3 regions of the Anoxybacillus eryuanensis genome follow, and region 3 is predicted to be linked to each of the others. Evidence: predicted binding sites of a transcription regulator. Region 3 holds the regulator's gene; each other region holds the start of a gene.
What was found. The regulator Rex, encoded in region 3, represses fermentation and respiration genes when NADH is low (regulators of the CRP and FNR family bind a similar motif). The targets are predictions, from matches to a motif close to TTGTGAAATATTTCACAA.

Region 1 (10,027 bases), on a different contig from region 3:
TTTGCAACGTGTTCAACAACTGTTCTTCGCTTAGATGAGCATACAACTGCTTTGTTGCGATCATCGCACGAATCGGTTTTGCTAGCCACTCCGTTACTTTCTGTTGAATCGCCTGCTCATCACCGATTTCATCAATCAGTCCCACTTCATATGCCTCTTGTGCACTCATTACTTTTCCTTCCCATATGATTTGCTTCGATTTGACATCACCAATTTTTCGTTTTAAAAAGAAATGCCCCCCACCATCTGGAACTAAGCCAATACCGATAAAATTCATTGCAACGCGCGCTTGTTCGTTTGCGATCACATAGTCACAAGCAAGCGCTAAACTAAATCCTAACCCTGCAGCTGCACCGTGCACGTAACTGATCGTTAGTTTCGGCAATTGATGTAACGTTATTGCAATTTGTTTAATCGTTTCCATCACTTCTATGAATGAATGTTCATTCGTTGACTGCAACATCGTTTTAATATCGCCACCTGCACAAAACCCTTTCCCACGACCGCGGATAATGACAATATCTGCCTCACTTTTTTCAACTTCCTTTAACGCCTGTAGCAACTCTGTTAACATTTTCTCGTTTAAAGCGTTCAGCGCATCTGGACGATTCAACTCAATTGTTGCAACTCGATCTTCATATGACAATACGATATGTTCCATCTTTCCCATCTCCTTCTTTCGTATGTTCGCTGTTTTTTTCGACATATGTGAGTAAAATCCTGCACAAAAAAAATAGAAAAAGACGACATTACCTGTCGCCTTCTTGTTTTGTACGCATGACAATCTCATATAGTCGTTTTGTTTGTTCACAAATATGCTCAGCACGGCAAATGGCAGAAATGACGGCAATTCCATCTGCCCCCGCTTTGATGACTTGTTCCGCTGTTTGTTCTGTAATTCCACCAATCGCAACGAGTGGAACATGTTTTTCGTGCGCACGAATATGTTCAATCATCGTCAGTCCACATGCTTGCTTTGCATCGTCTTTTGAAACGGTTGGGAAAATGGGACCTAGCCCGACATAATCGGCGTGAGCAGCAAGCGCTTTTTTTACTTCAGTCAAGTTATGAACGGATACCCCTAAATATTTATCCCCTATGCGATCACGAACTCGTTCTGCCGCTTCATCCTCTTGTCCGACATGAACACCGTCTGCTTGTAAAGCAAGCGCTAAATCCACATCATCATTCACAATAAACGGAATGTTACGAGCGCGGCATCGCTCAAACAATTGCTCAGCTAAGCGATATTTTTCAAGTCCTGTAAGCGCTCCTTTTCCTTTTTCGCGAAACTGAAACATCGTAATGCCGCCTTCAATCGCTTCGTCAAGCACGACAAGCGGATTTTTCGTACAATCGACGCTTCCCATCACGAAATATAACGATAACATATGTTTCATCATTTATTCCCCTCGAATGTGTGCGTATTCATTCACTTCTTCTGCTGTCGTCTCGTATAAAGCATTTAAAAATGCTATTTGAAAGCTACCTGGCGCTTTGGCATGTTTCGCTGCTTTTTCAGCTGCTATACCGTAATAAGCAAGCGCAGCGACAGATGACATCATCACATTTTCTCCTACACTAGCAAATGCACCTAACACCGAGCTTAATAAACAGCCTGTTCCTGTCACCTTCGTTAACATGGCATCACCGTTTGAGACGATCATTACTTTTTCTCCATCTGTCACCACATCATCTTTCCCAGTCACAACAACTGTACAACGAAACATACGCGCTGCTTTTTTGGCTACATGCTCGAGATCGCCTTGAACATCTCCTGCATCTACCCCTTTTGTACTTGCTTGTTCTCCAACAATACTTGCGATTTCGGATGCATTTCCACGTAAAATGGTAACGTTGACTTCGCGTAATATACGTTGGGCTGTTTCCGTACGATATGTTGTCGCACCTGCTCCGACAGGATCGAAAACAACGGGAACATTTGCTTCGTTTGCCGCTTTTCCGGCAATAACCATCGCTTCTACATCTGTTTCGTTTAATGTACCAATGTTTAATACAAGAGCACGTGCTAAACGAACCATATCGGCTACTTCTTCTTTTGCATAAGCCATCACCGGAGACGCACCTAATGCAAGCAAACCGTTAGCAACAAAATTTGTCACAACAACATTCGTCATATTATGTACAAGTGGCGACTCCTCTCTGACGCGCGTTAACCATTGTCCAACATTCATCGTGTATTCCCCCTTAAAAAAATAAAAACTAGTCGGACAGAATCGACTAGTTTGTACTTACAAAACATAGCCTACTTCCCTCCGCTGGTACAAACCAGATCAGGTTCAAAGGGTTGGAAAACTGATTGCGCGTTTTCCTCTCAGCCATCGCCATCCGGCACCCCTAGTAGCTTGATTGATTTTATTTTCTTCCATTTTAATATATTTTTTCTCGTTATTCAATATAAAACATTGTCAATTTTCGTTCACATTTTTATATAGATGTGTGATATACATCACTTACGCTACGGTGATTTTCCCCTATTGTTAAAGTGTTAATAAGAAAAGGAGGGGTTATCATGTTTTGTCATCAATGCGAACAAACGCCAACAGGGGGATGCACAGTCGTCGGTGTTTGCGGAAAAGATGAAACGATTGCAAGCTTACAAGATACGATTGTATTTGCGCTAAAAGGAATTGCTGCATATCGCACGCATGCTCATCAACTCGGATATACAGATCCATTTGTTGACACAACAACGCATGAAGCGTTGTATATGACACTAACAAACTCCAACTTTAACGTTCAAGAACATTTAGATATGGCGATGAAAGTCGGAAAAGCTGCTATTCGTGTCATGGAACTGCTCGATCGGGCACATACAGAACGCCTTGGCATTCCTCAACCTGTTCGCGTAACACAAAATAAAATTGAAGGAAAATGTATTCTCGTTACAGGACATAACTTATTTGCACTTGAACAGTTATTGAAACAAACAGAAGGCAAAGGAATTAACATTTACACGCATTCCGAAATGTTGCCTGCGCACGGCTATCCGCAATTGAAAAAATATAAACATTTAAAAGGAAACGTCGGAAAAGCATGGTACGACCAACGTCGTTTATTTGAAAAATTCCCTGGCGCCATTTTAGCGACAACAAACTGTGTGATGCCGATTAAAGGCTCGTATGCTGACCGCATGTTTTCATACGATGTAGCCGGATTAGAACATGTACAAAAAATCGAGAATGATGATTTCACACCGTTGATTGAGAAAGCGTTACAACTTCCAGAAGCAAATATCGAATCAGATGAAACATTAGTTACTGGTTTCCATCACGAAACAGTCATTCAAATTGCACCAGAAATTATTCAAGCTGTAAAGGAAGGGAAAATTCAACGCTTTTTCGTCATTGCAGGCTGTGACGCGCCTGGAAAAGGCGGCGAATATTATCGTTCATTAGCGACGTCTTTACCGAAAAACACAGTTATTTTAACGACATCTTGCGGAAAATTCCGCTTCAACGATGTAGATTATGGTGTCGTTCCTGGCACAAACATTCCGCGATATATTGACTTAGGACAATGCAATAACTCGATTTCGACTGTCAAAATTGCGATGGCACTTGCAGAAGCGTTTGGCTGTGAGGTAAATGAACTACCTGTCAGCATCGTTCTTTCATGGTTTGAACAAAAAGCGGTTGCCATTTTACTCGGATTGTTTAGTTTAGGCATTCAAGATATTCGGATTGGACCAAAAGCACCACACTTTATTTCTGAAGGTGTGTTGCGCGTATTGCAAGATATGTTTGGCCTCAAGCTCATTGGCAATGTGGAAGAAGATATGCAAGCGATGCTAGCACATTAAAAGGGCTGTTTCATTCAGCCCTTTTATATTCATGAAGCTTTATCAAGCCATACGCTCATATCAAATCCTTTTTCTGTTACGTATCCATCCACACTCCAAATGCGCTTTTTCGCTTTTTTTGCTTCCTCTTGTGCTTTATACAATTTTTTTGCATATTTTGTATCCGGCTCAAACACATAAGCAACACGTGCCAGCCCTTCTTGTACAATTTTTTCTTGATACAAAGTTCCATCCTCCAACCATATGTACGCAAGCAATCGACCGTAGCGATCATACGGTTTTTCTTTTGCACTTAATTCGACCGTCACTTTTTTGTGAAGAAGGACATCTTTAGCAAATTGCTTTGCTTCTTCACCATACGCCTGTTTTTCACGATACGTTTCTGGCGTGTCGATATTTAATAGACGAACGGTTACAATCTCCCCATCTTTTTTTATTTTGATTGTATCCCCATCAACAACATATTGTACTGTCGTAACAAACGTCGTTCCTTTATTTTGCTGTACACAACCGCTAATCAAAAAGATGATTGTAAATAAAATAAGCCATTTTCTCATAAATGTGTCATCTCACTTTCAAGATGTGAAATATCTGACTCACATTCTATATTCCACTTTCCTCCTTCAAACGAAACGATGGTCACACTCGTACCGTATACACGGCTATTTTCCCATAACTGTGCGAGCGTTTGCTGTTTCCAATATACAAGAAGCGTACGAATCACCATACCGTGTGTAACGACAAGAATATGACCTTCTGAATGAGTATGGGCAATATGCTGAATGGCAGCGACAGCTCGACGTTGCACATCAAGAAACGTCTCGCCAATGATCGGCTTGTATGCATCTGGGTTATGATAAAAATGATAATGATTTTGCTCGTCTACTTGGGCAATTTCTGCAATTGTTTTTCCTTCCCAATGACCTAAGTAAATTTCACGTAGTCGTTCATCAAAATATATTGGCACATGACGTTGCCCTAACACAATTTGCGCCGTTTCTTTTGTCCGATCACTTGGACTACAATACGCAGCAGTAAACGGGACAGTACGTAAGCGTTCCTGTAAAAGTGCTGCATGTTTTCTTCCTGTTTCAGTTAAAGGAGAGTCCTTCCATCCTTGCATTCTTTGTTGTACGTTCCACTCTGTTTCTGCATGACGAATGACGTATAACTTTAACATCTCTCAATCCTCCTCGAAATGAAAAAAGCAAGCTATATTCGCTTACTTTTTCAGTATGACATATGTTGTGAAATTTGTGCAAAAAATATCGACTCTAACGACTTTCCGTCTTGACAAAGTGTAGAAACTGAATCGTATATGAGCATTTGTCCTTGATGAATAAACGCGACAGTATCTGCAATTTCTTCAACAATTGACAGCATATGCGTGGAAAAAATGATCGCTCTTCCTTTTTCTTTTTCAGAACGAATAAGCCGTTTAAATTCCCATACCCAATACGGATCTAAACCGTTTGTTGGCTCATCCAAAATAAGCAATGGGGCGTCCGCTAAAAGCGCTTGCGCAAACGCGAGCCGTTGTTGCATTCCTTTTGAATATGTCTTTACTTGTTTATGTTGATCGTTTTCCAATCCAACGAGTGCTAAACATTGTTTAATGCGCTCCTCATTAGCCCCTTGCCATCGTCCAAATAGAGATAACACTTCGTAACCTGTAAACAAGGGAGGGAATTGCAAATGATCGGGCATAAACGAAAACCATTGTTTGTCGTTGTTTTGAATCGGTTGTCCGTTTATATATATGTTCCCTTTCGTTGGAGAGAGCTGTCCGATTAACATTTTAATAATCGTGCTTTTTCCTGCGCCGTTACCACCGCATAACGCTAAACATTGTCCCTTCTGAACAGAAAAAGAAATGTTTTCGACTTTATTTTGCTCGTTATATATTTTCGTCAATTGTTTCACTTCAAGCATGTCGCTTCCCTCGTTTCAACCATACATTCACTAAAAACAATGGCACAATTACCCATACACACGATATTACAATAAATGTAAAATGCCCACTTGCACTTTCTACCCATTTTGACCATTCATATAGTTGTGGTCCAAATATTGCGCTACTTTTCAAAGCGGCTACAGTCCAAATGCGCATGAGTTCAACCGGATTAAATATAATGGATAGGGTAAATAAGAAAATGGTCCATTGCTTTGGAACGATTGATAACAAAAATAATACGATAAATTCATAAAATAAAACGAAAAACGCCCAAATAAATAAACTGACACCGAGGGCTTGTAAACGATTAGAGGAAACAAGTCCAACGAATAAAGCAATTGCTAAAAAAATACTCGTTAATACAATGGTTAGTACAAACGAAAGAAAAACAAACGCCGACCACGTCCCTCCTGTTGCAAAAAGAGCGACGCTTGCACTTCCATACCCGAGTGCAACTACTGTCCATAATGATATACAACTTCCCACATATAAACCAACTGTTAAAGAACGGGTAGAGATCGGATACGTTAATATGAGCGCCAATCGGCCGTCTTCTTTTTCCCCTGCAATAAACAAACTACCTGCTAATAGAGCAACGAGCGGAACAAGTAAAAGGGACAAATTTAATAAAGCTGCCGTCGAACGTGTGAATACTCCTGCTGCCTCGTGTCCGCTACTGGCGATCACAGTTGATGATAGAACAGCAAACAAAACAGCAAAAGTGATGAGCCATTTGCTACGAATCATCATCATCCATTGGTACTTTATCGCTGTATTCATCGTTCAAATCCCCACCGATGTTTTTTTAGTTGCTCATACGTCCATATCTCTCCTTTTCCTTCTTGTGCCATGTACTCTTTGGCGTGTTTTTCGTTTGCAAATGAAACGACCCCATAATTCATCGGCGTCCAATAATTTGGATTGTATACGTAAACAGCTTGCTCAAGTTCAATCCACTTCCCGTTTGTTACATCACGAACGTATTTCTTTGCCATGTCCTCATCGTTTTGTTCATTCATCCACTCAATCATGCACCCAATATCATCAAACTTATGCACCGTTCCATCTTTTAAAATCGCTTCTGTCGCATACTGTTCTGCTACGATACTCATATTGCAAACAACACATACATCAATATCTGGATTAATGTCTTCGGGTTCATACGTCTTCTCTCCACTACATGCGGCAAGAAAACATGCAAATAAAAGACTAGCGATTTTTTTCATATCTCATGCCCCTCCCATATGCAAACATAGACAAACTGCTTACTAATAAGATGCTCCCAAACAACAAAAGTCGCCATGATCGTTCGTTTGTTTCACTTTTCTTATGAATGACTTCCATAAGCGGAAAACGGTCTTCCCCTTGCGCCTGTGCTTGTGTAAAAAATGACTCTGTTGTATCAAGAAGTGCTAACGCCGGACTTTGAAAATAAAATTGCACGCTTGGCCATTTCCGCAACAGCCGACTATACATGGAACGAATGCGATGTGGGGTATCACCAATTCCATCATCGTTGAAATCATAAAACCGATAAGTATCCCAATAATTCCCTCTATGTCCATCATCGAATGCAATAGGTGTACCTTGAACAAGTGCGTCTTCCATGTTTCCCAAAAATTTATTTTTGAAAACAATTGTTTCGGGGTTTTCATATAAACTATGCAATGCACGATAGTTACCGATAAACTTATTGTCTTTTATATGACAATGACGTGCGTTTTGTAACGATACAGCTGTGCTATTATAAGATAATGTATTGTTGTGCATTACGACATGTTCGCTATCGTAAATAAGTGCCCCATACCCACGATAGTCTAATTGTCTAACAATCGTATTATGTCCGATATTAAACTGCTTTGACATCATCATCATGATTCCATTAATATTTTCTGTCAGCACATTTTCTTTTGCCACCCCTTCTTCAGCATACATGAAATGAATGGCATATCGGGCATTCGTTACTTCGTTTTTTTCGATCATTGTATGTTTAGCCCAATCTAAATAAATGCCATCTTGCACACGTGAAATATGATTTTCGCGCACAACAGCGTGGCTTGTCTTCAATAGGTGAATACCGTTTCCTCGTTGAGCAAAGTGAATATCTCGTCCGCGAATAGTATTGTTTAAGAGATTGATATGTGTTCCTTTTTCTACATAAACACCGTAATGCACCTGTTCAATACGTACGTGTTTTAACGTGACATGTGAACTTTCTTGAATGAGCACACCAGCCCCTTTTCCATACGCGCTGTTACGAACCGTTAAACCTTCGACATGAACCCGAGGGGCACGAATTGTCACAACATATTCGCTTCCTCCTCCATCAACTACCGCTCCAGGTTCAGCAACAAGATGAAGCGGCTTGCGAATGATAATTGGGCCTTTGTATATCCCTTTTTTCACGATTAACACGTCGCCAGTATGCGCTTCATCAATCGCTTGTTGCAACTGTTTATGTACTTCGATCTTTTCTCCATATACCGTTTTTGTAAAAAAAAGTGTAACGATCGATATGAGCAAAAAAAATAAGCTACGCATGTTTACTCAGTCCTCATGTTCATCTTTTATACATCCACATTAATGTAAATTTGTGAAGAAAAAAGAAAATATATGTGAACAAAACGTGAAAAGAGACGCTAATGAAGCGCCTCTTTCGATTGATTATGTTGTTCGAGCCATTGCAACAACTTTTCTGCTTCTAACGACTGACTAAAGTAAAACCCTTGGGCGAAATCGCAGTCCATTTTTTGTAATAAAGATACTTGTTCGTCACGTTCCACCCCTTCGGCAAGTACTTGTAAATCTAAGCTTTTTGCTAAGTGGATAATTGTATCGACGATCGTTGCATCTTTCGAATTATCCGTGATGTCACGAATAAACGAGCGGTCGATTTTCAATAACGAAACAGGCAAATTACGAATATAAGCAAGCGATGAAAAGCCGGTACCAAAATCGTCAATCGCAACTTGAATACCGATCTGTTTTAACTCTGTTAAAATATGTTTTCCTGTTTCGATATTTTCCATTAACCCACTTTCGGTTATCTCTAAAATTAAATAGTTCGGTGGAAACTGTGTTTCTTGCAAAATATTTTTCACATGCGTCACAAATTCTTTTCGATTTAGTAAAAATGGTGATAAATTCACTGCGAGCTTTAGTGTTGGAAAATGGGTTTGCCATTGTTTTACTTGTCGACACGCTTCTTTTAACACCCATGTTGTAATTTCAAAAATGAATCCGTTTTTCTCTGCGATTGAGATAAACTCTAATGGTGAGATCGCTCCAAGCGTCGGATGTGTCCAACGCATGAGCGCCTCAACTCCCATAATGGCTTTGTTATCTAGCGACACTTTTGGTTGGTAGCATAAATAAAACTGATTGTTCAATAATGCGAGCGGCAATTCTTGTTCAATCATCGTTTTTCGATTTTGCTGTGGATGATAAAAATGGTATCCTTTTCCTCGTTCCTTTGCATAACAAAGCGCTTGATCGGCTTGCTTCAACAACGTGTCTAAATCCGTACCGTCCTGTGGAAAGAACGTCACTCCAATAGAAAGGCCTGATTGGATGACATGTTTTTTATATCGAAATGGCTCTACAAACGATTGAAGTAAATGCTCCATGCGTGTAACAATTGTCTCTTTGTTCACGTCATGTAACACGATGACAAACTCATCGCCACCGATACGAGCAAAAAAGTCTTCCTGTTGCAAATGTTGCTGAATGCGACGAACAGCTTCTTGCAGAAAGAAATCCCCTGCTTGATACGAAAAACGATCGTTAATCCACTTAATTTTGTCAAAATCAATATAACATAAGGCAAATGGTTTCTTTTGTTGAATCATATGTTCCACATACGTTTCAAAATAAAAGCGATTAGGAATATCCGTTAACGAATCGAAATTTTTCAATTTTGCAAGTGCTTCCTCGCAACATTTCCATTTCGTAATATCTTTCGCAACAACAATCACATGTTCAATCTCATTTTTTTCATTTAGCAATGGTTGAGCATGCATATAAATCCATATAAAGTGCCCTTCACGTGTTCGCCAACGACATTCAACGGTTGTTTCCTTCTCTTTTGTGGCGTAAATCATATGTAACTTTTCCATCAAAATAGGGATATCATCATGATGGACAAAAGAAAATAGTTCGTGATTGCAAACTTCTTCTTTACATTTCAGCACATGTTGGGCGCTTGGCGAAACGTACGTAATTTCTCCATCTGATGATAAAATAAATGTAAA
Region 2 (10,027 bases), on a different contig from region 3:
TCCTACATGAATACCGGTTTCTATCGTTTGTCTTTCCGTCATATGTTCCCAAAGCATATATGCAAAAAAACTAAATAAAACCATGATGGCAAACCACTTTTTCATCAACATACCTACCCTTCTATTTATCATCTCATAAGAAAAGGCGCATGTGCGCCTTATCGAATATTTTTGTGTTCATTGCTCATTTTTGTTACTTCCACTTCAGCATATGAAGCAAATTCGTTATTGAAGTCATTTTTTTGCTTGGCGTTATTGTTTCGTTGTGCATTTGCGTTTCCTAATTTTGTTCGTCCCATTGTTTCACACCCTCCTTTTCGTACACGAATAGTATGCACGAACGGGACGTTTTACACTACGATGATTGATTATTTAATTTTTGGACATATTCCTTTACCATGTCAACCGTCACATATTTTCGTTGTGGTACGATTCCGTTTTTCGCTAGTTCATTTATTTGTTTTGTCACTTCGTTAATCTTGTGTACAGAAAATGACTCTCCTCGTTGACATAAAGCAACTGCTTCTTCAATATACATCTCCCGTTTCAAATCTAGCTCGACAAATGCTCGAACGAGTGCGTGTTGTTTTTGTGAATGCGCTGTAATTGCTTGATGAACTTCACTCATCATTCATTCCTCCAATCATATCATAAATGCGTTGCAATTCATCTATTGATGCTTGAGCGGTTAATGCCGAAAGCAAACCAGCAAAATGTTCATTCATCTGTTCACACATATGACAATGAAGCCGCTCAATAACGGTATTCCATTGTTTTGTATAGTGCGCAAGCAAGCGTTGTTTTTGTTCATTTATATACGTTGCAACCGGCTCGTGTAATTGTCGTTCTAATTGCTCTTTCATCAATCGCTTTTCATCTTTTTCAAAAAATGATTTCGCATTTTTGTACAACGATAGCGCTTGTTTAAATATGCTGCGCTCTAGTTGTTCAAAAGCAAGCGGAAATTCCAATGTTGGAAAAACAGGAAGATCCACTTTTGTTACAATGAGATCATGAACTTCCTTCCACTGTTTCTCTAACGCCATAAAATGAAGATCATAACGTTTGCTTATAAATGCTTCCATTCGCAAGCTAGTCGCCCGCATTTCTTGTGCCAAATCAAATCCAATGGAATACAACAATTCGTCTAAACATAATTGTAACACTTTTTTTATATTTGCTTGTCGATCATGAAGAACGGACGGATTAAACGACTCTTTAAACCAATCTGGCAAACGGAAAAAAACGCGCTGTTGAATGTAATAAACTAACTCGTTCAATTCTTGTTCGATTGCATGAATGTCATGATTTGTTTCGTATTGTTCGATAATCCGCTCAAGCTGTTGTTGCTCTTGTTGCAATGTTTGTAGCTTCTTGCGCTTTATATCATCGCTTTGTTTTGCTTCCGCAATATATTCTGCTAACCGTTTGTGCGCTTGTTTCATTTGTAAACGAGCGGAAGCTATCGCTAATGAACCGATTTCTTGATGAATAAACGGATAAAATGCCTGCTCAAACGTGCTCATTCCTGAATTCGATAATACGTCATGTTTGAATGTTTCCCCGTTCTTTTCGGCAAGCGCCCATTTACTCGATAATGGAAAAAGACGAGGATGACGAATACCAAATTGTAAAAGCTGATCTTTCACATAGTGAACAACGGCTTGTAATTCCTCTGTTGTATGAGCTAAATCAGCTGCATTAATAATAAAAAACATTTTATCTAAACTAAACGTATCTTTTACCCGACCAAGCTGAATTAAAAATTCGCGATCCGCTTTTGAAAACGCATGGTTATAATATGTGACAAAGAAAATCGCATCGGCATTTTTAATGTAGTTAAATGCGACCCCTGTATGACGAGCGTTGACAGAATCTGCCCCTGGTGTATCAACAAGAATGATGTTTTCACGAGTTAATGGGCAATCATAATACAGCTCAATCCATTCAACAAAACACGATTTCGTTTCATTCGCTACATATTCGCGAAATTGCTCAAGTGAAATCGTAAGCAAGTGTCCAAGCTTTTCTTTCATTTGTTCATACCCACGCACAACGGCTTGTAAAAACGCCCAATGTACGCGTTCTTTTGCTTCAACATGGTGATTGCAAATCGCCTTTGCGCTTTCTTCAATCGCCTCTTGTAATGAGTGAACTTGTATACCGAAAAAACGCAAAGAGTGTTGCAAATCGTTTAAAAGCTGTTGCTCCGTTTTCACTTGTACGACAACTGTTCCATGTGGATGCTCATCTGTTGGTGGAACAATTTTATTAATTGTCGCCGTTGTTGGATGTGGCGAAACAGGTAAGACGTGTTCGCCAATTAACGCATTTGCAAACGAAGATTTTCCAGCACTAAAAGCTCCGAATAGGGCAATCGTAAACGTCCGTTGTTGAAGCTGCCGAACCTTTTCGTTCATTTCTTTCGCTAATTGTTTCAATCCTTCAATCGGAGCAATCATTTGGCTAACCGTACGCAATTTTTCAATCATTTGTTCAACCGTCTCGCTCGTCGTTTGTGCTGGTGGAATTGGATGTTCTTCTTGTATCTTTTCGTTCGCACGGGAAACTTCTTCTGTCTTTCGTTTGCTTTCTCGCATCATAAACGTCTCGTGAATAAACGGATAAACGGCTTCATCGCTTAGTGGCATTGCTGTTTCAACAGTTTTTCGCAACTGTTGACGCGTATGTTCACGTTGACGCGCAAGTTGTTTTAATCGTTCCCAACGCGAATGTTCCTCCGTGAGCTGTGCAAGTTGTTGCTCATACATGGCTAATTGTTGTTGTGCTTTTCCTTTGTTAATCATTTGATCCACTACTTGAAGGGCTACGTCGCGATATAGCCGTTTGATTTCGGTTGCTATATCGTTCGTATACGTTAACACATAATCTCCTGTTACAAGCGGTTGATTCGTTTTCTGTTCAACAAGCCATTGTTTAGAAAATGGAACTTTTAATTGTTGAATGTGATGTAACAATTCATGATCACGGATATCATATTGCTCGTAAAACCGTTTCAACAAGTCACGAATGTGCCATTCCAACTGACTTTCAATTTTTTTATGTAAATCTTTATAAAAAGCACTCAATCTTTTTTCTCGTTCTTCCTCGGTTTTTTTCTTTGTAAATAAAAAGCCGACTTTAAAATCAGGTTGACATGCTTCTAAATAGGCACGCGCATACTCCCTCGTTTCATAAGGCATCATGTAGGCGTTATCTAATGTTGTTGCTAGCTGCTGTTCAACCTGTTGCTTAGCGGTTGACCATGTTTTCTTTATGTCATTAATCGTTTGCTCTATTTCTTCGATCTTTTTCAAAAGTTCCTGTTCATTATTGAACGAAAGCAATTGACGAATGTTTTGTTCTTCTTCTTCCTGTTGCGCAATCACTACTTGCATATGGTTATCAATCATTTGCTCGACCGCAATATGTATACTTTGTTGAAGTCGCTTATTTTTCTCGCCAAAAAGCGACTGTAATAGTTGTTTTAATGCTTCAAACTCGTTATATACATGCTTCTTTTGTTTCAGCGACGTATAAAAAATGCGTTCAAATGCAACTCCCCACTGTTGAAACGCTTCTTCCACCGAGCGAGCAAACAGTAAAAACGGAAGCTCTTCTTCACGATGTTTATCAATTTGATTCACAACTAAGTATATCGTTTTTCCATACTGCGATAACCGTTTTGTAAACTCGAAGTTCATTTCCGCTTGGACATGGTTGTAATCCATCACATAAAATACAACATCCGCTAAATGAAGAGCAGACTCTGTCGCCAAGCGATGAGCATCATCTGTCGAATCAATACCCGGTGTATCCATCAGTACAATTCCACTCGGAATCGCATCTGTTTCATCGCTAATTTCAATCATATCGATAGTATCACCGTCTCGACAAAACGTTTTTACTTCTTCGTAATCGTAAGGAGCAACATATTCAATCGGCTCACTAGCTTTATAATATACGCGCGCATACGGTTTCCCCGCTTTTACTTTGACAAGATTTGCACTCGTTGGAATTGGACTAGATGGTAAAAGCGGAGCCCCAATCAATTCGTTAATTAAACTGGACTTTCCAGCAGAAAAATGACCACAAAAAGCAATCGTAAACTCCCCATCATACGCTTTTTTAATTAATTGTTTTGTTTTTTTAGCTTGCACTGTGTCGCCTATCTCAACAAATTGATCATGAAGTGCAATTAAGCGGTATATCCATTGTTGCAACGGTTCTGTTTGTGTTTTTTGCATTTTTCCCCATACCCCTTTTAAAAAATCTACCTTCATTTTACTGTAGTTCACAAAAAAAATACATAAAAATTCCCCTACTTATGAGGGGATTTTAATAAACGTAGCGCCTGTTCCTCCACACGAATACGGATCGATAAAAGGTGCGCGTTCCATACTGTAAATATGAAAGCCGTCCAATATGCTTGAAACATAAGGGGAATAATAATAAATTCAAGGACAACAACAAAATAATTGGGATGTCGAAACCATCGATACGGCCCTTTCTGTATCCGTTCTGTATTTGGCAATACAATAATTTTCGTATTCCAACACCGTCCAAGTGAAGCGATGATCCAAAAGCGAAACAGTTGTAAAATGATAAATATGTTAAACAAAAATGACCATAAAGTCGGTTCGCGTTTCTTCCTCCCTTCCAGCAAAAGCGAAACAAAAAATAAACTATGCATACAAACGATATATTTATAATGATGTTGTCCAAATTCTTTTGCTCCTCTCTTCTTCATCCATCGTTCATTTCTTTTTGCCCAGTACAACTCAACAAATCGCTGAACAATTAAAAAGAAAAACACGCTCCATTTCATGATTTTTCTCCCCATTTTAACAATAAAAGCTCACAGCTAAATCCAGGCCCCATCGCCATCATTAAGCCATGTTGTTGAGTGATAGACTGTTGTAAAAAACGCCGTAAAACAGCAAGCACAGTCACAGACGACATATTTCCGTACTCCCGTAAAACATGAATCGCGTAAGTTAACTTATTTTCATCTATATGTAAACTATCTTGATAAGCATCAAGCACTTTTTTACCACCTGGATGTACAACAAAATGTTCAATTTGCGAAACGTCAAACCCATTTTTCCGTAAAAACAATTCTACCATTCCACCAATCGATTGACGAATAATAGTCGGAATATGCCTAGAAAACACAACGTAAAACCCTTTATCTTTTATATCCCACCCCATGACATCTTCCATGTTACGCATAAACATCGATTGCATATCGATCACCTGTGGAGCTATACTTCGCAACTGCACATCATCTCCTACAACACACGCACAACCTACTCCATCAGCAAATAGTGATGTGCCAATAAGATTGCTTTTTGACACATCGTCAAGTTGGAAGGTTAGGCTGCAAAATTCTATCGAAAGGACAAGCACTTTCGCTTTTGGATATGCCCGACAATAATCTGCCGCGCGAGCAATGCCGGCTGCTCCCCCTGCACATCCAAGTCCCCATATAGGAATGCGTTTCGTATGTATCGAAAAAGGTAGCTCGTTCATTATTCTCGCCTCAATGCTCGGTGTAGCAATCCCAGTTGTCGAAATATAAAAGATGGCTTCAATATCTTCAAAATGAATATTGGCGCTCTGTAAACAACGTTCGATTGCCTCTTTCCCATATCGAACGGCATGTTCAATATACAGTGCGTTTTTTTCAGCAAATGAGTGCTCTGTCATATACCAATCTAGTGGTTGTACAAACGTTCTTGACTGAATATGGTCGTGTTCAAAAATGCATAATAGACGGTCAATATGTTCGTAACGATGTTGAAACATACGTTTTATGGCATTCATCACTTCTTTTTGCGAAACGCGATAAGGAAGTTCAGCTAATTCCACTGCAATGATGCTCGGCATACATTTCCCTCCTTTCATTATTGATAATATTTTTCTGATAAAGAAATTTTATACATATTAAGTAAAAAAGCTTTCCTCACGACAATAGGAGGAAAGCTTTCGACGTTTTGAAAGGAGGTATGTTGTTGTGCACTTTCATTATAACGCAATTTATTGTTTCGTCACTATGTTTTTTATGTTTTCTTTGTCTGGATTCGTCGAAAAGTGATGTAATTGAAGTGAAAAATTTGTTATGATGAAGAAAAAAAGGGGGTCGTTTTATGGCTTTAGGTGAAAAAATTACAACGATTTTAAATGGAACGATCGAGTCGATTCGTTCTGTCATCCCACTAACGATGACAATTGACAAACCTTCATTATTTACACAGCCTTTCACCCAAACGTCCATTAGTGTATTGATTGGAATGACCGGAGACTTACGCGGACGTCTTATGATTGAAGGGCATGAAACGATGTTTGGAAGTATCGGAGAAACGATGTTCGGTATGCCTTTAGAGGGTGAAATGCTCGAATCGTTTACTGGTGAACTTGGTAATATGATTGCAGGAAACTTAGCGACGATCGTATCTCAAAACGGAATTACAATCGATATTACTCCTCCTACTGTTCTCGTTGGTCAAACAAAAATTTATGGTTTTGATAAAGCATTTCGTGTGCCCATTCACTTTGAAAGCAAGGGGGAATTACAGCTTATTCTAACAATTGATAACGAATGAGGACGAAGAGAAGCTTGCGTTTGTGAGCTTCTTTTTATTTTTTAACCATCTTTTTCTAAATATTTCACATTTTTTTCACAACCTCACAAAATTCATGTGACAAAAGTCACAGCTACTCCTTATTTTTACGGTTATGATGATGGTAAAGTAACGAATGAACAATTTGTGAAATGTACTAGGAAAACGTTTCATTTCGCAAATTGTTTTGTATGATGTAAGTGTATACATTTCTAATTAAGGTTTATTAAGGAAAGGAGGAGCGCAAATGAAAACTCAATTAAACACAAACACACCAAAAACAAAAGTAGAGAAAGAACCTCCATTAAAAGGAACGCTCGCTTCTGTTTTGTTTTTGGGATTTTTCCTCATTTTCACGTGGGTAAGCGTATATTTCTTGTTTTTGAATCGTTTATAGAGAAAGGAGACAGGGCGTTATGCACATGCATAAATATGAAAAAATTTGGCTGTTTTTCGGCATAGGTTCATTATTCGTATTTTTAGCTGTCTTAGGGGTTGGTGCATTCGCACAAGGAACACAGCCACCAAGCTGTTTAACAACGATCGATCCAGAAAAAGTCGATCAAACACCACCTTTTGATAAACCAGGACTTGTAAAAACGGGAGATAACGAATATCAACTAAATATCGTTGCTTCTGCATTTGCGTATACACCAAATCAAGTAGAAATCCCAAAAGGGGCGAAAGTAACGATTAACGTAGCAACAAAAGACGTCATTCACGGATTTGAAATGGCGGGAACAAACGTAAATATGATGGTTGAACCTGGTTATGTAAGTAGTTATACACAAACATTCGATAAAGTCGGTGAGTATGTAATTTTATGTAACGAATATTGCGGTGCCGGTCACCACTTAATGACGGCGAAAGTGAAGGTGGTTGAACAATGATGAACGAAACTTGGAAAGTAGATGCACGTGATGGCAAATTAGCAATGGCTCATATTTATGTCGCTTTCGTTGCACTTGCGTTAGGAGGACTTGCCGGTCTATTACAGGTGCTTGTGCGCTCTGGAAAATTTGAATTGCCAGCAGGCATTAGCTATTATACGATTTTGACAACTCACGGTGTATTACTCGGACTTGTTTTAACTACATTTTTTATCATTGGTTTCCAATTTGCAGCTGTCAGTCGTACGGCCGGAACGCTTTCTGATCGCGTACGATTTTGGGGATGGGTCGGTTTTTGGCTCATGACAATCGGCACAGCGATTACTGCCTTTTACATTTTAATTGGTGAAGCTTCTGTTTTATATACATTTTATGCACCGCTACAAGCACATGCAGGCTTTTATATTGGTTTAACACTTGTTGTCGTCGGTAGCTGGGTGAGCGGATTTGCGATGTTTGCTCACTATGCTAAATGGAAAAAAGCTCATCCTGGTCAAGTAAGTCCGTTGCTTACGTTCATGTCTGTTGTTAACATGGTGTTATGGCTTATTTGCTCGCTAGGTGTAGCTGCAACTGTATTATTCCAACTTATTCCTTGGTCATTAGGTTACGTTGACCGTATTAACGTACTTGTAAGCCGAACATTATTCTGGTATTTCGGCCACCCGCTCGTATATTTCTGGTTATTACCGGCATATATGATTTGGTATGCAATTATTCCGAAAATTATTGGCGGAAAAATGTTCTCTGATTCCCTTGCACGCATGTCATTCATTTTATTCTTAATTTTCTCAATCCCTGTCGGTTTCCACCATCAACTTGTGGAACCTGGAATCGATCCAGCTTGGAAGTACTTGCAAGTTGTCTTAACGTTTATGGTTGTTATTCCATCATTAATGACAGCGTTCTCGATGTTTGCAACGTTTGAGATGTACGGTCGTTCTAAAGGAGCAACAGGATTATTTGGATGGTTACGTAAGCTCCCTTGGGGTGATGCTCGTTTCTTTGCACCGTTTATCGGTATGTTGTTCTTTATCCCTGCTGGTGCCGGTGGTCTTGTCAACGCATCACACCAATTAAACCAAGTTGTTCATAATACGATTTGGGTAACGGGTCACTTCCATTTAACATTAGCAACAACTGTTGTATTAACATTCTTTGGTGCAGCTTATTGGCTTATCCCACATTTAACGGGACGTGTGATGACAAAAGCGATGAACCGTTTAGCGATCATTCAAACGATCGTTTGGTCGATTGGTATGATTTTTATGTCTAGTGCAATGCACTTTGCTGGGTTGCTTGGCGCCCCACGCCGTTCAGCATTTTCAACATACGGCGATGCACCACAAGCTCTAGAGTGGGTTCCTTATCAAATCGCTCAAGCAGTTGGCGGAACAATCTTGTTCATCGGTATTATTCTTGTACTCATTATCGTTACGAACTTAGCATTTTTCGCTCCAAAAGGTGAAACAGAGTTCCCTGTTGCAGAAGTTGCTGAACAGGCTGAACGTACACCGCTCGTATTTGAAAACTGGACATTATGGATCGGTATTGCTGTTGTACTCATTTTGATCGCATATACGGTTCCATTTATCGATATGATCCAAAATGCACCTCCTGGCTCAAAAGGATTTAAACTTTGGTAAAAAAACCGGGCATTTGCCCGGTTTTTATAATCGATAAATATGTTTATATTTTTCTTCCAAGTAGCGAATCAAGTAGGTCGGGTTTAACCCTTCTCCAGTTACTTCATGTAAAATGTCAAGCGGCTTTTTCGTCTTTCCATATTGGTGAATATGTTTTGTAAGCCACTCTCGAATATGCACGAATTCTCCATTTTCAATCAACTTATCAAAGTCCAACAATTGTTTTTCCATTGCATATTTAAACTGTGCTGCATACATATATCCAAGGGCATACGATGGAAAATAACCAAAACTTCCCCCGGCCCAATGTACATCTTGAAGAATTCCTTCTGCATCACGCTCTGGACGAATGCCTAAATACGCCTCGTATTTTTCATTCCAAATGTGTGGCAAATCTCTCACTTCAACCGCGCCATCAAACAATGCTTTTTCCATTTCATATCGAATAATAATATGTAATGGATACGTCAATTCATCCGCTTCAATGCGAATAAGAGACGGTTTTGACTCGTTAATTGCACGATAAAAATCATCCAATGAAACATCAGCAAAATGCGGAGCATATTGTTGCAATAAGCTATAATGTCGCTTCCAAAACGAATAATGACGTGCAATAAAATTTTCATAAAACAGCGATTGGGATTCATGAATGCCCATTGACGTACCATCGTAAAGCGGTGTACCTGCCCATTCTTTAGATATGTTCTGTTCATAAAGAGCGTGACCACATTCGTGAATCGTACCAAATATAGCCGTCCGAAAATCGTTTTCGTCATATTTCGTTGTAATTCGGACATCTCCTTCATTTAACGTTATCGCAAAAGGATGTGTGGTTTCATCGAGCCGCCCTGCATCAAAATCGTAACCT
Region 3 (10,027 bases):
TGCCGGTGCTGTGACTGGTGCTGTCACAACCGATAACAGTGGAGAGAAAAATAACGCAAGCAAAAATAAAATTGCTGTTACGACAGAAGTAAAACCTGTACGTCCACCAGCCGCTACCCCAGCTGAGGATTCAATGTACGATGTTGTTGTAGACGTCCCTAAAATTGCTCCAACAACCGTTGCACAAGAATCAGCAAAAAGCGCTTTCCCGGCTCGTGGCAATTTATTATCTTTTAATAACCCTGCTTGATTCGCGACCGCCACTAGCGTTCCTGCGGTATCAAAGAAATCGACAAATAAAAATGTTAGCACAACAGCTAGCATTTTAATATTGAAAATTTGGTCAAGATGTTCAAAAGCTACTCCAAATGTAGGTGCTAAACTCGGTACAGAACCAACTACTTTTGTTGGTACATCGATTAATCCTGCAATCATTCCAACGACAGCTGTAACCACCATTCCAATGAAGATTCCGCCGTTTACACGACGAACCATTAAAATAACGGTAATGATTACTCCGAAAATAGCCAACAATGTATTCCCATTTGTTAAATGACCTAAACCAACAAGAACTGCGTCGTTATTAACAATAATACCTGCGTTTTGGAATCCAATAAACGTAATAAATAACCCGATTCCTGCACCAACTGCATATTTTAAATCTTCTGGAATTGAGTTAATGATTTTTTCACGAATACCACTTAGCGTAAGTAAGATAAAAATCATTCCAGACATAAGAACGCCAGATAACGCTGTTTGCCAAGGAATACCCATCGTTAATACAACAGTAAAAGCAAAGAAAGCATTCAACCCCATCCCCGGTGCAAGCGCAATAGGATAGCGCGCAATTAATCCCATTAATAAGGATCCAACAGCTGCCGCAATAGCCGTCGCCGTAAATACTGCACCTTGATCCATTCTCATTTCATTCGGTAAATCTGGTACAGCACTTAATGATAAAACAGCTGGATTAACAAATAAAATATAAGCCATCGATAAGAAAGTTGTTAAACCTGCAACAATCTCTCTCCTGTAATTTGTACCAAACTCATCAAATTGAAAATACTTCTTAATCACTTCAAGTCCCTCCATATGTTGTAATAAAAAGAAAAACGCTTCTAGCAAACTACCAGAAGCGTTGACTATGATGCATAATGCACAGAACATAGAGAGGAACCAAGCAGATTCCTCTCCCCCACATTACACATCGTAGTCAAGCTATTTACGGTAGCTTGGTAGAGACTCCCGAGCCATATTCTCGAGATTATACGATGTATCCTCTATTTACTTTACACATACATTCTACCAACCAAAAAGAGCACAGTCAATATAAAAAACGAACATTTTTTATATATTTTAATTTTTCGTTCGTTTTTTATTCCCATTCAATCGTTGCCGGTGGCTTGCTTGTAATATCGTAAACAACGCGATTAACATGAGGCACTTCGTTTACAATACGTGTTGAAATGACTTCCAGTACATCCCAAGGAATACGTGCCCAGTCCGCTGTCATCCCATCAATCGACGTTACAGCACGGATGCCGACCGTATAATCATACGTGCGAGCATCTCCCATCACCCCAACGCTACGAATGTCAGGGAGTACAGTGAAGTATTGCCAAATGTCACGATCAAGTCCTGCTCTCTTTATTTCTTCACGCAAAATCGCATCCGATTCACGAACGATTTCTAACTTCTCCTCTGTCACTTCACCTAATACACGAATGCCAAGTCCTGGACCCGGAAACGGCTGACGCCATACAATCTCGTCTGGAATACCTAACTCTGTACCGAGTGCACGCACTTCATCTTTAAAAAGCGTATTCAAAGGTTCAATTAACTTAAACTTCATATCTTCAGGTAAGCCGCCAACATTATGATGCGATTTAATCGTTTGAGCCGTTGCAGTGCCGCTTTCAATAATGTCAGTATAAAGCGTACCTTGTACTAAAAATTCGATGCCGTCAAGCTTTGCTGCTTCATCGTCAAAAACGTAAATGAACTCATTTCCGATAATTTTTCGTTTTTGCTCTGGATCACTTACACCTTTTAATTTATTTAAAAACCGTTCTTTTGCATCCACTTTAATGACGTTCATATGGAAACCTTCACGGAACGTTTTCATGACACTTTCTGCTTCCCCCTTGCGAAGCAAACCGTGGTCAACAAAAATGCACGTTAACTGATCGCCAATCGCACGATGAACGAGAACAGCTGCTACCGACGAATCAACACCACCACTTAAAGCACAAAGCACTTTTTTATCGCCGACAAGTTCACGAATTTTACGAACTTCGTGCTCAATAAAGCTTCCCATCGTCCAATCGCCTTTACACTTACAAATGTGAAACACGAATCGTTTTAACAATTCATTTCCATATACTGAGTGGCGCACTTCTGGGTGAAACTGAACGGCATAAAACTTTCTCGTTTCATCGCTCATCGCGGCAATCGGACAAGATGGGCTTGTCGCATCAACGATAAACCCTTCTGGCGTTTTTGTCACTAAGTCGCCATGACTCATCCAAACAATTTGCTCTGTCGGTAAGTCACCAAACAGTTGCGACGCACGTTGTACCGTAATCGTTGCTTTCCCATATTCCCGATGAGTCGCTTTTTCAACTTTCCCACCTAAATGATGCGTCATTAGCTGCATGCCGTAACAAATACCTAAAATCGGAATGCCTAACTGAAAAAGTGCTGGATCGCACGTCAATGCTTGTTCGTCATATACACTATTTGGACCACCCGAAAAAACAATGCCTTTTACATTCATTTGTTGAATTTGCTCTGCTGTAATCGTATGTGGATGTAGCTCGCTGTACACACCAAATTCACGAATACGGCGCGTAATTAACTGATTATACTGGCTACCAAAATCTAAAACGACGATCATTTCCTGCTGACTCAAACGAAATCACCCCATCTACATATAATAAAAAAGCTAGCATTCATACCCTCGCATAAAAAAACGAAGGCAGAATTCTAGCAATATAGAACACTGCCTTCGTAGTCGGGTCATTTACGGTGTCCCGGTAGAGACTCTCGAACCATATTATCGAGGATATACGAAGGTAAGCATCTTAAATTTTAATTCATTCTACCAACTTCATTCCTCATCGGTCAAGATACCTTCGTTTTTATTAAATTTTCTAACAATTAACAATACTATCTCATGTGCATATAATTTATAAACGAAATGGATCGCAGGAGAATAGCTATGGATCTTCAAACGAAAGCACTTATCGGTTCATTTACCCAAGCTGTAGGTACTGTTACTTCGGCCGTTGGAAGCACTCCTTTTTTCAGTAATAGGAAACAGTTTGCTCTTGATTTATGGGGAAACGTATTGCAAGCGACGGGAAACGCTTTAGAGGCAGATGCTGAGATCCCTGATACATTAGGTATATATGGAAATCAAATTCAAGCTATCGGTAACGTAACCGTTGTTGCTGGGCTATTAAACAAAGAGGGAAGTCAACAGGAGATTACAGGAAATTGGTTACAATCATTAGGCGGACTCATTTCATTTGCAGATAATTGGGAGGATAGGCAACCATCTGTATTAACTCCAATTGGAAATTTACTACAAGCCATTGGCAATGCTCTACAAGCCATTGGTGGCATATACGCGGAACGAGGAAATAAAGAAGAAGGACAATCGATCAGTATCGCTGGAGCATGGATTCAAGCTGTCGGCTCTGTTCTTTGTTTTTTAAGTCAGTTAAAAGAAAAACTACCCCGTTGAAACAGGGGTAGTTTTTGTATTACATCATGCCGCCCATGTCAGGCATGCCTGGTGTATTTTTGTTTTCTTCTGGTTTGTCAGCAACTACTGCCTCTGTTGTTAAGAACATGGCGGCAACAGATGCTGCGTTTTGAAGCGCGGAACGAGTAACTTTTGTTGGGTCAACGATACCCGCTTCGATCATGTCAACCCATTCTCCAGTTGCTGCGTTGAAACCAATGCCAGGCTTTTCTGTTTTTAAACGCTCCACGATGACAGAGCCCTCTAAGCCAGCGTTTTGTGCGATTTGACGAACTGGCTCCTCGATTGCACGAAGAACGATTTTCACACCAGTTGCTTCGTCGCCTTCCGCTTCAATTGCTGCAACTTTATTGTACACGTTCACTAACGCAGTACCACCGCCGGCAACGATACCTTCTTCAACTGCCGCACGTGTTGCATTCAATGCGTCTTCAATGCGTAATTTGCGCTCTTTCAACTCTGTTTCTGTTGCAGCACCAACTTTGATTACCGCAACACCGCCAGCTAATTTTGCTAAACGTTCTTGTAATTTTTCACGATCAAACTCAGAAGTAGTTTCTTCTAATTGAGCACGGATTTGATTGATGCGTGCTTGAATGTCTTCTGCGCGACCAGCGCCGCCAACAATTGTTGTATGTTCTTTCGTTACAACAACTTTCGCCGCACGACCAAGTGAAGCAATTGTTGTTGATTTCAATTCGCGACCTAACTCTTCTGTGATCACTTCACCGCCTGTTAAAATCGCGATATCTTGAAGCATTGCTTTACGACGATCACCGAAGCCAGGCGCTTTAACTGCAACAGCTGTGAATGTACCACGGAGTTTGTTCACAACTAATGTTGCAAGCGCTTCGCCTTCTACATCTTCAGCAATGATTAATAACGGCTTACCTTGTTGAACAACTTGCTCTAACACAGGAAGAAGTTCTTGAATGCTTGAAACTTTTTTATCTGTAATTAAGATGTATGGATTGTCTAATACAGCTTCCATTTTATCAGAGTCTGTAATCATGTATGGAGATACATAACCACGGTCAAATTGCATACCTTCCACAACATCTAATTCTGTTGTGAAGCCTTTAGACTCTTCTAATGTAATGACACCATCTTTACCAACACGCTCCATTGCTTCTGCGATTAATTGACCAACTTCTTCGTCAGCCGCAGAAATTGCTGCAACTTGAGCGATAGAATCTTTACCTTCGATTGGTTTAGAGATCGCTTTTAATTCTTCTACCGCAACAGCAACAGCTTTTTCAATACCTTTGCGAATGCCCATTGGGTTTGCACCAGCTGTTACGTTTTTCAAACCTTCACGAATCATCGCTTGTGCTAATACAGTCGCTGTTGTTGTACCGTCACCAGCAACATCGTTTGTTTTGCTTGCTACTTCCGCAACAAGCTTCGCACCCATATTTTCAAACGGATCTTCTAATTCAATTTCTTTTGCAATCGTTACACCGTCATTTGTAATTAATGGAGAACCGAACTTTTTCTCTAATACAACGTTACGACCTTTTGGACCTAATGTGACTTTTACTGCGTCAGCTAATTTATCTACACCGCGTAACATCGCACGACGAGCTTCTTCGCTGAATTTAATTTCTTTTGCCATACATCTTACCCCCTTGATAATCATTTTTGTTAAGTATTTTTGTATGCTTTATATGTTATCAGGCGAACGATTAACCAATCACAGCTAAAATGTCGCTTTCACGTAAGATTAAGTACTCTTTTCCATCATATTTCACTTCTGTACCCGCATATTTTGAGAAGATGATGCGGTCACCAACGCTCACTTCTGGAGCTACACGCTCACCATTGTCAAGAACACGGCCTGAACCAACCGCAACAACTTTTCCTTCTTGTGGTTTTTCTTTCGCTGTGTCTGGTAAAACAATTCCGCTCGCTGTTTTCTCTTCAGTTTGGATTAATTCAATGACAATGCGATCACCTAGTGGCTTCAACACGGCAAACGACCTCCTTAATTAGATTTTCGTACCGTTATTAGCACTCGTTATTATTGAGTGCTAACACACTTATTATATTAATGAACTTTTTTCAATTTTGCAAGTAGGAAGTTAAAAATTTTTCACTAAATGTTTCCCTTTTTCATTATGTCTTTCCTTTCGAAATTCATACAAAAAATATGGTAAAATGAAAAAGTACTCATTTTGCAAAAAGGGGTTGAACATGTGAAAAAGCAATATTGGTTTGTCATCATTACATACATTGCTATGCAACTATCCAGTTTAGTTGGCGTTCCTTTGCTCGCACATAGCGGATTTATTAACGCATCAAATAAAGAAGTAGCTTTTTCGATCGCCTCTGGTTACTGGGCTGTTATTAGTTTTTCGATTGCTCTTTTTTTCGTTCTTTATTTCATGAAAGAAGATATGAAGTATTCGTACGATCGCCATCAAGCATCAATTGGAACGTCGATCTTTTGGGCAATTGGGGGGTTTTTGCTCGCTCTTTTCGCTCAAGGCATTGCAGCAAACATCGAAGTACACCTCTTTGGTGTCGAAATGGGATCCGAAAACACACGACGCATCGTCGAAATGGTAAAGCTCACACCAGCACTTATGCTTGTCACTTCGATCGTTGGACCAATCTTAGAAGAAATCATCTTTCGAAAAATTATTTTTGGGACGTTGTATGAAAAATATAACTTTCTTTTATCAGCCCTTGTCAGTTCACTTTTATTTGCTGTTGTTCATTTAGAATTCGAGCATTTGCTTCTTTATGCAACAATGGGATTTGTATTTGCGTTCTTATATGTCAAAACAAAACGTATTCTCGTACCCATTGTGGCCCATGTGCTCATGAACACCTTTGTCGTCGCCATTCAAACATTATTCGCTGAAGAAATTGAAAAAATGATGCGCGAAGCAGAACAAATGCAATTCGTGATTTGGAGGCTGTTTTCATGAAATCCGAACCGTTGTTTTATTTTCTAATGGGAATTTTATTTACTTATTTTGCTGTGGATAGTGCCGATGATGGTATTTGGGATGTAACGACGATGTTATTCATCCTAATTGCAACATTTGATTTTGGAACAGCGATTCGCTCTTTATTGAAAAAAACCTCCCGCTCATAAACGGGAGGTTTACTCATTTCCGTAATGTTTTAAAAAGTAAACGAGTGATTGCAATTCGACCGCTAAATCAATATGATGAACACGAATGTGCTCTGGCACATGCAGACGAGCAGGCGTAAAGTTTAAAATTCCTTTAATGCCTTTTTGAACAAGTCGGTCAGTAATCGGCTGAGCAACCTGAGCAGGAACAGTTAAAATCGCTACCGTAATTCCACCGAGTTTTTCTTCCAATTCATTTAAATGATAAACTGGAACTCCTCCGACTTCTGTTCCGACTTTATCTGGATCTACATCGAACGCCATCACAATTTTCGTATTATTGTTTTTGCTAAAATTGTAGTTCAAAAATGCCGTCCCTAAATTACCGACTCCAAATAACGCGACTTCTGTCGTTTCATCTTGATCTAACGTTTTACGGAAAAACGACAGCAAATAATTCACATTATATCCGTATCCTTTTTTTCCAAGCGCACCAAAGTATGAAAAATCACGGCGAATCGTTGCTGAATCGACTTTTACAGCTTCACTTAACTCCGCTGAAGATACACGCTGCTTTCCTGATGCATGCAAGTTTTTCAAAAAACGATAATACAACGGTAGTCGCTTTGCGGTCGCCTGCGGAATTTTTGGTTGTTCATTGTTCACGAGTCAATCCCCCACATTTCCTTTCACAAATAGTTAGCGCTTTCATTTTTCTCTCCTATACATCGAAAAAGTTCTCTCCACTTTTAAACTATACACTATTTTTTTCATTCTGTCTTTCCTTTGTACCCTTTATTATTATTTTTGTCAAATTTGTTATTCACACACTAGTATTGCCGAACATGAAGAAAGTGCGTTACACTATCAAAAGAAGATTGAGGTGAGAAATGATGATCATTTTACAAATAAACCAACTATCCAAATCATATGGAGCTGAACAAGTTTTATCAGACATAAAACTTGAAATACAAGAAAAAGATCGCATTGCTCTAGTTGGGAGAAACGGCGCAGGAAAATCAACATTATTAAAAATCATTGCTGGCCAATTGTCATACGATACAGGTGAAATTATAAAGCCGAAACATGTGACAATCGGCTATTTAGATCAATATACAGGTTTGCAAGCTCATCGCTCTATTTGGGACGAAATGCTCGATGTTTTTGCCCCGCTTCAACAAATGGAAAAGCAATTGCGTGAACTAGAACAACAAATGAGCTTGCATAATGCTGACTACGAAAGACTATTAGAGCAATATGATCGTTTACAAACGGAATTTAAGGAAAAAGGCGGTTATCAATATGAAGCAGATATTCGTTCTGTTCTTCATGGCCTTCGCTTTTCCCAGTACGATTATACAACAAAAGTATCAACATTAAGCGGCGGACAGCGGACGAGACTAGCGCTAGGAAAACTACTTCTGACTAAGCCAAATTTACTTATTTTAGACGAACCAACGAACCATTTAGATATGGAAACATTACAATGGCTTGAACAGTATTTAAAAAACTATACAGGAGCCATTCTCATCGTCTCGCACGACCGCTATTTTCTTGATCAAATCGTCACACAAGTGTACGAATTGTCGCGCACAAAAATAAAAAAATATGTCGGCAACTATACAAGCTACTTACATCAACGGGCGGAGCAATTTGAACAACAACTGAAATTGTACGAAAAACAACAAGAGGAAATCACAAAATTAAAAGATTTTATTCAACGAAATATCGCTCGCGCCTCAACAACAAAGCGGGCACAAAGCCGTAGAAAGCAACTAGAAAAAATGAACATCATCGAAAAGCCGCTTGGTGATGAGAAATCGGCATCATTTCGTTTCGAAATCGAACGGCCAAGCGGAAATGATGTGCTAACAGCCAACAATTTAGCGATCGGTTACGATCACATCATCGCAAAAAATCTTTCATTTCGCATCACTCGCGGGGATAGTATTGCACTGATTGGACCGAACGGCATTGGAAAATCGACTCTTCTAAAAACGATCGTCAAACGACTTCCTATAAAACAAGGGGAGCTGCGTTACGGAACAAACGTACAAATCGGTTATTATGATCAAGAACAAGCCGAGTTAACGTCTAATAAACGCGTTATCGACGAGCTGTGGGATGAAGATCGATTAAAAACAGAGAAAGAAATTCGGACCATTCTCGGAAACTTTTTATTTTCTGGTGACGACGTATTGAAGCCTGTTCAGACGTTAAGCGGTGGAGAAAAAGCGCGGCTCGCTCTCGCTAAGCTAATGATGAAAAAAGCGAACGTATTAGTTTTAGATGAACCCACAAACCATTTGGATTTAGATAGCAAAGAAGTGCTAGAACAAGCACTCATTGAATATCCTGGGACCATTATATTCGTCTCTCATGACCGTTATTTTATTAACAGGATCGCAACCAAAATATATGAGTTATCCACAGATGGACTTGTGGAATATTTGGGAGACTACGATTATTATGTGGCAAAAAAAGCAGAGTTGCTTGAACTTGGACAACTCAATGAAAAGACGATAACAGAAGAACGATCTTCACCAAAGCGTTCATACGAAGAAGAAAAAGAGCGAAAAAAGCTTGAACGACAGCGAAAACGAAAACTAGAACAACTAGAGCTGGAAATGGAGCAACTGGAGCAACAAATTGCTGCATATGAACAACAATTATATGATCCTTCCTGTTACAATGACTATGAAAAAGCTCGGGATACTCAAGCAAAGATCGAAGAACTAAAGAAAAAATTCGACGAACTATTTGAGCAATGGGAACTTTTACAACAATAATAATGAGCTAGCCCCATTTGTGGACTAGCTCATTTTTTACACAAATATATCCACAGAAAAAACACCTAAATATAAGTTATTCACCTACTTTTCCACATTATCCACAAGAAAATCAAAAAATCCACATATATCATTGTGGTTAACTCGTTATGATAAAATAACATATAATCAACGTTTTCCACATTATTCACATATATGTGGATAAAATAATCCACAAAAAAGGTTCGGTTTTTCTTCAAGGAAATTTATACGATTATAAGAAAGGGTGCCCGGTTACTTTTAGGGCACCCTCTTGCTATAACAGTAAACTTGGGCTGGCATTTAACGCCATTGTCGCTCGCTTTCCTTGTTGAAATAGTACCGTTCCCGCTGCCGCAATCATCGCCG

Region 1: a site for Rex is predicted at 2,459-2,476, ahead of hcp (hydroxylamine reductase). Genes of this name have one in related genera too.
Region 2: a site for Rex is predicted at 6,658-6,675, ahead of HNQ84_RS06350 (cytochrome c oxidase subunit 2A). Genes of this name have one in related genera too.

Annotation. Positions count from the first base shown of each region.
Region 1 is NZ_JBPODS010000002.1:5,569-15,595, forward strand. It holds gene HNQ84_RS02445 (enoyl-CoA hydratase) at 1-661, opposite strand, end outside; gene thiE (thiamine phosphate synthase) at 750-1,403, opposite strand; gene thiM (hydroxyethylthiazole kinase) at 1,404-2,195, opposite strand; TPP riboswitch at 2,255-2,370, opposite strand; gene hcp (hydroxylamine reductase) at 2,534-3,823, shown strand; gene HNQ84_RS02465 (thermonuclease family protein) at 3,853-4,380, opposite strand; gene HNQ84_RS02470 (histidine phosphatase family protein) at 4,377-5,003, opposite strand; gene HNQ84_RS02475 (ABC transporter ATP-binding protein) at 5,054-5,755, opposite strand; gene HNQ84_RS02480 (ABC transporter permease) at 5,748-6,557, opposite strand; gene HNQ84_RS02485 (nitrous oxide reductase accessory protein NosL) at 6,554-7,003, opposite strand; gene HNQ84_RS02490 (right-handed parallel beta-helix repeat-containing protein) at 6,987-8,318, opposite strand; gene HNQ84_RS02495 (sensor domain-containing protein) at 8,417-10,027, opposite strand, start outside.
Region 2 is NZ_JBPODS010000004.1:6,991-17,017, reverse strand. It holds gene HNQ84_RS06385 (peroxiredoxin family protein) at 1-111, opposite strand, end outside; gene HNQ84_RS06380 (hypothetical protein) at 159-299, opposite strand; gene HNQ84_RS06375 (YpbS family protein) at 356-628, opposite strand; gene HNQ84_RS06370 (dynamin family protein) at 621-4,247, opposite strand; gene HNQ84_RS06365 (isoprenylcysteine carboxyl methyltransferase family protein) at 4,322-4,828, opposite strand; gene HNQ84_RS06360 (type III polyketide synthase) at 4,825-5,889, opposite strand; gene HNQ84_RS06355 (chemotaxis protein CheX) at 6,150-6,605, shown strand; gene HNQ84_RS06350 (cytochrome c oxidase subunit 2A) at 6,871-7,020, shown strand; gene HNQ84_RS06345 (cytochrome c oxidase subunit II) at 7,040-7,513, shown strand; gene HNQ84_RS06340 (b(o/a)3-type cytochrome-c oxidase subunit 1) at 7,510-9,159, shown strand; gene HNQ84_RS06335 (carboxypeptidase M32) at 9,184-10,027, opposite strand, start outside.
Region 3 is NZ_JBPODS010000021.1:2,877-12,903, reverse strand. It holds gene HNQ84_RS13865 (NCS2 family permease) at 1-1,074, opposite strand, end outside; purine riboswitch at 1,191-1,292, opposite strand; gene guaA (glutamine-hydrolyzing GMP synthase) at 1,376-2,896, opposite strand; purine riboswitch at 2,991-3,092, opposite strand; gene HNQ84_RS13855 (DUF6944 family repetitive protein) at 3,221-3,748, shown strand; gene groL (chaperonin GroEL) at 3,768-5,384, opposite strand; gene groES (co-chaperone GroES) at 5,455-5,739, opposite strand; gene HNQ84_RS13840 (CPBP family intramembrane glutamic endopeptidase) at 5,965-6,702, shown strand; gene HNQ84_RS13835 (YdiK family protein) at 6,699-6,872, shown strand; gene HNQ84_RS13830 (redox-sensing transcriptional repressor Rex) at 6,882-7,517, opposite strand; gene HNQ84_RS13825 (ABC-F family ATP-binding cassette domain-containing protein) at 7,745-9,640, shown strand; gene tsaD (tRNA (adenosine(37)-N6)-threonylcarbamoyltransferase complex transferase subunit TsaD) at 9,936-10,027, opposite strand, start outside.